4 regions of the Pseudoalteromonas sp. APC 3355 genome follow, and region 4 is predicted to be linked to each of the others. Evidence: predicted binding sites of a transcription regulator. Region 4 holds the regulator's gene; each other region holds the start of a gene.

Region 1 (2,206 bases), on a different contig from region 4:
AATATATAATCTGTCATTATTTTTTCGCAATAATGTAGATTGCATGTATTAACCCTGGGAAATAACCTAGCAGTGTTAATAGAATATTTAACCAAAAATGCATCCCTAAGCCAACTTGCAAAAACACACCTAATGGCGGTAATAAAACCGAAAGTATTATACGAATAATATCCATGACTAAACTCCATTTAAATTAAACATTGAAAAGACTTAAAGCCCAGCATTACTGGGCCTTAATTATACTGTATTATTCAGCAACAATAGCTAGTTTATCGACTACGTCGCGAACATCTTCAGCATTTTTAGCAATTTTAACTGCTAGTTGCTTTTCAGCTTCAGACTCTACAGAGCCATTCAGAGTTACCACACCGTTGTCGGTATCAACATCAATGTCTGTACCACCTACTTCTGAGTCAAACAGGAAGCGAGTTGTGATTACAGTGGTGATTTTAGCGTCCGTTAGGTCGTTATCATCATCGTCCATCATGTCGTTGCTTTTATCTTCGGTGTCCATGCTTTTAACAACTGTAAGGCTGTTATCAACATCAGTTACACCATCTAGGCTAAGTACAAGTTCTTCTGCTAGCTCTTTATCAAGTTCGCTATTAACTTTACCTGTAAGTACTACCTTGCCATTTTTTACATCAGTGTTAATGTCAAAGTTGTTTAGATTAGTGTTCATAAGTAGAACGGTTTCTGCCTTACCATCAATCCAAGCATCTTTACTTTCGTTTTCCCAGCTGTTTGCTTGGGCACCCATAGCCGTAGTACCAAGAACTAGAGCTGCGATAATAGATTTGTTAAATGTTTTCATAATCTTTCTCCTTTTGATTAAAGACACTTTAACTAATGCGAGCTTCAGGCCAACTTTATTTATACTTTAAATTCAATAGCTTGAATTAATTAAAAGAGAAAACCTTATCTATGTTTGTGTAACTATTTACAGGCTACTCGGTAAAACTTTCTCAAATAGTGAAAATAGCTAGATAATTGCTCTTTTGGTTAATCTATCGTTAATATAACAAAACAAAAAACACCGTTAAAAAATAACCAATTGATAATTAATGAAATTATATTTGGTACGCGGTTTGCAGCTTAACTACAAGAGCAGTATCAATATTAAATATAAGAAGGAATAACTCATGTCTGTAAAAGTTGAAGACCGCCCAATAGAGCAAGTACGCGAACAAGTGATTGATCAATTAATTTATAATTACAGTCATGGTGTTATTTCTGTTGATGCATTCGAAAGACGTTTAGATAATGCGATGGATGCACCTAATAACGAAGCACTGCTAGCCTTAGTAGAAGACTTAACACTTAATACCGATCAGCAATATAAAGCAGAAAAACAATCGCAATTTACACCACATTATAGTGCACAGCAAAACAGTGATGATGATTTTACATTACGCAGTATTTTAGGATCTAACGAGCGAAGTGGTCAGTGGGTTGTGCCAAAAAATATATATTTGAGTAACTTTATGGGATCGGTGGTGCTTGATTTTACCGATGCTATTTTTGCGCATCAAAATGTAACTATTCACGTTAACTGTATTTTTGGTAGCGATGAAATTTACGTACCAGAGCATGTCAATGTAGTGTCTAAAATGTTTTGTATTTTAAGTAGCCTTGAAAATAAATCTGTGTCGCTTAACAAACGCCAAGGCCCTACAATTCATATTGAAGGAAAGGCAGTAATGGGCTCGGTTGAGGTGAAAATAAAGCGCACAATTAAAGAAAAATTTATAAGCTTTGCAAATGAGCTAAAAACCCAGTTTGGCACGGGTAATAATAACCGCTCACTATAATTGAGTAGCAGCACTTTAGCGTGCTGCTTGGTATTTTATTATAAATCGTTATTTCGCTCGCTTGGTATATCACTTAAATACTCTACAAACTCAACTTCAAACCCTGCAGGATCAATAAAGTAGACGTTTTTCCTAAATGGGTTCTCGCTACCTTGCTTGCTTAGAGTAAAACCCGCTTTATTTAAGCGCATTACTACTGCGCTTAAATTATTAGTTACATAAGCAAAGTGTGCAAAACCAATTTGATGGCCCGATAAGTTTCTGTTTTCACCTTCACCATGACTGCTTATCGCAATGTAATGCGTGTCATCTCCAAAGTGTACCCAGCGTCTTGGTTTTCCATGCCAGTCACCTCTGCCTTCACTTCTAATCGACCAATGTGGAAATACAGCGCG
Region 2 (2,206 bases), on a different contig from region 4:
CCGCCATATCTTTAATACAAATTGAATGACAACCCATATCTTCAAGCTGCTTTGCAAGAGTTAACCACATATCAAGTGTATGAACTGGGCTAACTGTGTACGAAATAGTACCTTGAGCATGAGCGCCCACTTTTACAGCCGCTTTAATAGCTGTTTCTAGATTGCGAACATCGTTCATTGCATCAAATATACGAAATACGTCAACGCCATTTTTATGTGCGCGTTCTACAAACTTTTCAACTACGTCATCAGCGTAATGGCGGTAACCTAATAAGTTTTGACCGCGTAATAGCATTTGCTGTTTAGTATTAGGCATCGCTTTTTTAAGTGCACGAATACGCTCCCAAGGATCTTCGCCTAAATAACGAATACACGAGTCAAATGTAGCACCGCCCCACGATTCAATAGACCAATAACCCGCATCGTCTAATTTGCTAGCAATCGGTAGCATATCGTCTAGGCGCATACGCGTTGCTAATAATGATTGGTGAGCATCGCGTAATACCAATTCTGTTAATTTTAATTTAGCCATGTGTGTGCCCCTTATTTATTATTTGATTTGTACTGAGCAATGGCAGCACTAATAGCAGCGATGTGCTCATTAGGCACACCTTGAGATTTAAAAGATGGTGATTTAACTGGTGTCGCCACGTCAGGTTCGCTAAAGCGCGTCACCAAATTAGACATAAGCGTTACTGCACCAATTAATATCGACAGAAATACAAACACCCCAACCATGCCAGTAAGCATTAAGTTACCAGCCGTTGTGAGTAGAGCACCTATATCCATTTTTCTCCCCTTGAAACCCATATCGAAAATAAAAAATCGATTTAATTAAATATTTATTCACTGGATAATAACAAAACTAATCGCTTTGTCTACATCTTGTAAATTGGTAAAACCAATTAAACAATAAACAACATAACACTCAATTAATTTACATGCTATAACTCAGCAATCACGCGCTCTACAATACATACAAGAAATAACGACTATAGCTAATAGTTATATGGAAGTTGTTAATTAACTATCAAGATAAGTAAAAATAAACACTAATTCTTAATATTAAATGCAAAGCCACACACCAATTGTTAATTGGTCTTACCAAAACGAGTTTATTTAGTGAACATTTAGCAGTTATTTGCAACAGTGTGAATAACTTACATAACAAAGCGTAAAAGTTACTAAGCAACTAATAACTAGAGTAACAGCAAAAAACCATAACCAATTGATATTTATAATAAATAAACTTTGGCATATAACTGGCATTAGTTATTATGAGCAAATTTGATAACCAAGGAGAAAACAATGTTACGCTGGACAATTACATTTTTAGTTATTGCTTTAATCGCTGCAGTGTTAGGTTTTGGTGGCATCGCAGGTGCCGCAGCTGGTATAGCAAAAATTATATTTTTTATCTTTTTAGTACTTTTAGTGATTTCATTAGTTTCAGGTGCACTACGTGGTAAATCACCCAGGTAGATAAAGCATTCAACTAACAAACACTAAAATTTAATTAATACTTACAAGGAATTACACTATGAACTCTACAACTTTAAAAGCAGCACTAATCGCAGTATTTGCAGGTTTTTTCATGATGGGTTGTGAAGACAACCATGCAGAAGATGCTGGCGAACGTATCGACGAAGCAGTAACTGACGTGCAAAACTCTGTTGAAGATGCATGTGAAAATGTTAAAGAAGGCGTGAACGCTGAAGAAACTAACTGTTAATTCTTCTTGTACCGCTAAAAAAACGGCTTTCGAGCCGTTTTTTTGTGCCAGTAATAAAATCACTGACTATAAAGCTGCTCATTTAGCAGTTAGCTTGTTAAAATAAAAAAAACGATATTTAAAGCAAGGCAAAATGGCATTCACAACCACCTACACATTAGATAAACCCTACTTTTACGAGTGTTTTGATGAGTCACTCCCTTATAGTAAGCGTGCAAAACCTAAATACTTTTTACTTGTGTTGTTAGTTGCGCTTGGTTTATTTGGCATTTATGTTTTAGACGATCATTACTTAGGATCGTTTATGATCATGTTAGCGGTACTCGAATGCGTCGCTTTTTACTATCGCAGACCATGGTGGGTAACCAGACAAATGCTCAGCAGAGCATCAGGCTCTGAGGTAACACTTACCTTTGATGAAGAAGGTATTAAATCTGCTAATCATTACAAAAGCTATCAATTAGAATGGCAAAA
Region 3 (2,206 bases), on a different contig from region 4:
CGACGATCCAGCTACCGTGCTTTATAACTATATTAAAAGCAAAGTAATACTGTCCGTAAATCAGCCAATGCAATCTCGCTTATTTGCCAGTGAAATACTGCGCGGTGCACCCTATTTACAAAACTACTTTAGAACCAATACCCGTCCTTGGGTTAAACAAAAGGTTGATGTACTTCAAGCATGGATGGACGCAGATAAAATGGATAAGGTTGACCCCTACCATTTGCTCTTTACTATTTGGTCTACCACACAATATTACGCCGACTTTCAGGCTGAGGTTTTACTCGTAATGAACAAATTAGAGTACGACGAAACCGATGTGGCACAAATTACGCAATCAATTGCCCACATAATTTTAAAAGGTATTGGTCTTAAAATACCTGAGCAAAGTGAGACTTAACCCATGACATCCTTTACTACACCCGATTTATTTGACGATCATCGCGATAACGTGCAAGTAGCAGACAGCGGCCTTTATCACTTTGGTAAAAAAACCACGTTTTATGGCAAAGTAGTTACCGTTACCTGCCCAGAAGACAACTCTTTTGCCGCCGATATATTGCATGAAAATGGTGAAGGTAAAGTATTGGTTATAAACGGGTTTGCGAGCAAACGCTTTGCGTTTATAGGCGATATTATGGCTGAGCGTGCCTTAAGTAATGGCTGGGAAGGCGTAATAATAAATGGCTGTTGCCGAGATATAGAAATACTTGCCACGATGAACTTACCTGTAATGGCGCTAGGCTCTACACCACGTAGTACCTTAAAGCGCGGCTTTGGTGATAAAAACCAAGCTATTACCATGCTTAGCACCACCATAGAACCTAACGATTGGGTTTACGCCGATATTAACGGTTTAATCATCAGTAAAACGCCCCTTATTTAGCACTCAAAACCATATAAATAAAGACCAACTTGGTGCATCTGCGCACCAAATTGGTTTGTTTTAGCTCATTTTAATCTCACTATTTCTACAGCCCACACTTACAAATCTCATACAACTCACCAAATCCTGACCAGTTGGACAGGATTTTAATTTATGGCATTCCTCTTGCTTAGTCTAAGCACTATAAAATCAAAACTACCGATTAAAAAGCACAGCTTTAGCAATTGCATTAAATTAGTGAACTATTATAACGCGAAGAAAATGACGCAGTGAGTGCGCTATTTAATCCGATAGAATGATCATGTTTTTAATAAAATTGGTATTCATAATAATAATAATAACCAGCCCGCTTTTTAATCACTCTTAACTTAATAAGTAAGTACTTGGTCAGTTTTATAATAATGAGCTGCAAATGAGTGATAAAAAAAACAACAAAGGTATATTTTGCAATCACGGTCCTACCCTGTGGCAAACAAGCCAGTCTGGAGTGCTTGCAAACAATCGCTTAGCTGTAAAAGATGTATTTGCAGTAAAGGGCGAGCGTAACAGCGCAGGCAACCCACACTGGTTTAAAACAGCTAAACCGGCTCAAAATACGGCAAGCTCAGTTAATAAGCTCATGACCGCTGGTTGTAACTTTATAGGCTTTACCCATACTGACGAACTGGCTTATAGCTTAGAGGGTAATAATATACATTATGGCGCTGCGCAAAATCCTAAATTAAAAGGGCATGCTTGCGGTGGTTCGAGTATGGGGTCTGCTGCTGCAGTTGCTGCTAACTTAGCTGATATTGGCTTAGGCACCGACACCGGCGGCTCAATTAGAATACCCGCCAGCTATTGTGGTTTATATGGCATAAGGCCAAGCCATAACGTGATTGAAAAAGACGGCCTAATACCGCTGGCTCCCCCTTTTGATACCATAGGTTGGTTTACCCAAAGCGCTGAGCTATTAAGCGATGTAGGTAATGTACTGCTACCAAATCAAGCTATTAATAACGTTGATACCTTAGTTATTTGCGAGCCGTTATTTGAACTCGTTGACTCTGCTTTACAAGCCCCACTTAAACAATTGCTTGAAAAAACCAAGCCTAATTTTAAGCACCATAAAGAATTTGAACTACCTAACAGCAACTTATTAAATGAACTTGCTGATAGTTTTAGAGTACTGCAAGGGCGAGCAATCGCAAAAACGCATAAAGATTGGCTTCAATTGCAGGGGCAACTTCCCCAGTTTGCTCCAGCAATTGCGGCACGTTTTAATATGGCGCTTGCCCTAACTGATCAAGAAGAACAAGAAGCACTAAAAGTACAAACCCA
Region 4 (2,206 bases):
AATATCTATTGATGATAACGATATTACTCTTTTACCTATGCATAGTCGTGCTAGATTAGGCATAGGCTACTTACCGCAAGAGTCATCAATTTTTAGAAAGCTGACTGTTTATCAAAACTTAATGGCCATTTTAGAAACGCGCAAAGAACTAAATAAACAAGCCAGAGAAGACACGCTCAATAACTTATTAGATGAATTTAGCATACAACACATTCGTGATAGCCAAGGTATGGCATTGTCGGGTGGAGAACGTCGTCGTGTAGAAATAGCACGAGCGCTGGCAGCAGATCCTAAATTTATACTACTGGATGAACCGTTTGCCGGTGTTGACCCTATTTCGGTATTAGATATAAAGAAAATAATAGAACATCTTAAAAATCGTGGGATTGGTGTATTAATTACCGACCATAACGTAAGAGAGACCCTTGATGTTTGTGAAAAAGCCTACATTGTTTCTCATGGGGAGCTGATTGCATCAGGTACTCCAGAACACGTATTAAATGATAAAACAGTACGCGATGTTTACTTAGGCGAGCAATTTAGGCTGTAACATTTACGCCATGTCTTTAAGCATCTGCTAGTATTAATTATAACAACATAAAAGGATTGTTAGAGATACATGAGGCAATCACTACAGCTGCGCATGGGCCAGCAACTTACAATGACTCCACAGTTGCAACAAGCTATTCGTTTGTTGCAACTCAGTACATTGGATCTCCAGCAAGAAATACAAGAAGCTCTCGACAGTAATCCACTATTAGAGGTTGAAGAGGCAGACTATTCTGAAGACGCTGCTGGTAAAAACGAGCAAAAAGCTGATACCGATGACATAACTGTTAGCGCATCTGCTGATGATGCTCCGAGCGAATACGAACAAGATACTGGTGAAGCACTTGCAAAAGACACGCTAAGTGACGACATGGCTATGGATGTTAGTTGGGATGAGTACATGAGTGCCGCTCCTGCAGCCTCATCAGGTCCAATGCCTGAAGACGAATCAATATACCAAGGCGCCTCTACTGAAACGCTCCATGAGTATTTAATGTGGCAATTACAACTAACACCATTTAGCCCTACCGATGAAGCCATCGCTATTGCGATTGTAGAAGCCGTCGATGATTCAGGTATTTTAACTCTCAGTTGCGAAGAAATTTTAGAAAGCTTTAATCAAGAAAACGAAGATGATAACGAAGTTGAACTTGATGAAATTGAAGCGGTATTAAAACGCATCCAACTGTTTGATCCTGTTGGTATTGCTGCACGTAGTTTACAAGAGTGTTTGTGTATTCAGCTTAATCAATTTGATAAAGAAACACCTTACATTAATGAAACGAAAATGATTTTAACCGAGCATATTGATCTATTAGCAGCTCGCGACTATCGTACATTAATGAAAAAAACTAAGCTCAAAGAAGAAGAGCTTAAAGAAGTAATGACACTAATACATACTCTCAACCCAAAACCTGCAGATACTATTGTAAGGGAAGAATCTGAGTATGTTATTCCTGATGTGTCAGTTAAAAAAATTAAAGGCCGCTGGGTTGTTGAATTAAACCCAGATAGCATGCCTAAAATTCGTGTTAATAGCCAATACGCGGCAATGTCTCGCACTGTAAAATCAAGTGGCGACAGCCAGTTTATTCGCTCACATTTACAAGAAGCTAAATGGTTTATTAAAAGCTTAGAAAGTAGAAACGACACGCTATTAAAAGTTACTAATTGTATTGTTAAGCAACAACAAGGCTTTTTTGAACATGGCCCTGAAGCCATGAAACCAATGGTTTTAAATGATGTCGCTGAAATGGTAGAAATGCACGAATCGACAATTTCACGCGTAACTACTCAAAAGTACATGCATACACCCCGTGGTATATTTGAGCTTAAATACTTTTTCTCAAGCCATGTAAGTACTGAAAACGGTGGTGAATGTTCATCTACAGCAATACGTGCGCTTATCCGAAAATTAATCGCAGCAGAAAACTCAGCAAAACCATTGAGTGATAGCAAAATAGCGGATATATTGGCTGAGCAAGGAATTAAAGTAGCAAGACGTACAATCGCAAAATACCGCGAATCTCTTGCTATTCCACCGTCAAATCAGCGTAAAAGTCTGATTTAAGACGCTAAACTAAGAGGGTAATGCTTATGCAACTAAACTTAACTGGTCGTCACGTAGAATTAACCGATTCACTAAGAGACTATATTA

Evidence for each region. The regulator sigma-54, encoded in region 4, starts transcription at its own class of promoters, with help from an activator protein. The targets are predictions, from matches to a motif close to GTTGGCACGNNNNTNGNNT.
Region 1: a site for sigma-54 is predicted at 1,076-1,094, ahead of QMA08_RS11815 (LiaF domain-containing protein). Genes of this name have one in related genera too.
Region 2: a site for sigma-54 is predicted at 1,251-1,269, ahead of QMA08_RS19560 (DUF1328 family protein). Genes of this name have one in related genera too.
Region 3: a site for sigma-54 is predicted at 1,039-1,057, ahead of QMA08_RS09210 (amidase family protein). Genes of this name have one in related genera too.

The regions. Positions count from the first base shown of each region.
Region 1 covers NZ_JASDDB010000008.1:96,889-99,094, reverse strand. Annotated here, with positions in the region: gene QMA08_RS11825 (YqaE/Pmp3 family membrane protein) at 17-175, opposite strand; gene QMA08_RS11820 (BON domain-containing protein) at 248-814, opposite strand; gene QMA08_RS11815 (LiaF domain-containing protein) at 1,143-1,811, shown strand; gene QMA08_RS11810 (VOC family protein) at 1,850-2,206, opposite strand, start outside.
Region 2 covers NZ_JASDDB010000022.1:22,320-24,525, forward strand. Annotated here, with positions in the region: gene oadA (sodium-extruding oxaloacetate decarboxylase subunit alpha) at 1-532, opposite strand, end outside; gene QMA08_RS19555 (OadG family transporter subunit) at 544-789, opposite strand; gene QMA08_RS19560 (DUF1328 family protein) at 1,309-1,482, shown strand; gene QMA08_RS19565 (hypothetical protein) at 1,541-1,732, shown strand; gene QMA08_RS19570 (YcxB family protein) at 1,866-2,206, shown strand, end outside.
Region 3 covers NZ_JASDDB010000004.1:240,847-243,052, forward strand. Annotated here, with positions in the region: gene QMA08_RS09200 (TetR/AcrR family transcriptional regulator) at 1-400, shown strand, start outside; gene QMA08_RS09205 (putative 4-hydroxy-4-methyl-2-oxoglutarate aldolase) at 404-886, shown strand; gene QMA08_RS09210 (amidase family protein) at 1,299-2,206, shown strand, end outside.
Region 4 covers NZ_JASDDB010000002.1:17,681-19,886, reverse strand. Annotated here, with positions in the region: gene lptB (LPS export ABC transporter ATP-binding protein) at 1-550, shown strand, start outside; gene QMA08_RS03315 (RNA polymerase factor sigma-54) at 620-2,119, shown strand; gene hpf (ribosome hibernation promoting factor) at 2,146-2,206, shown strand, end outside.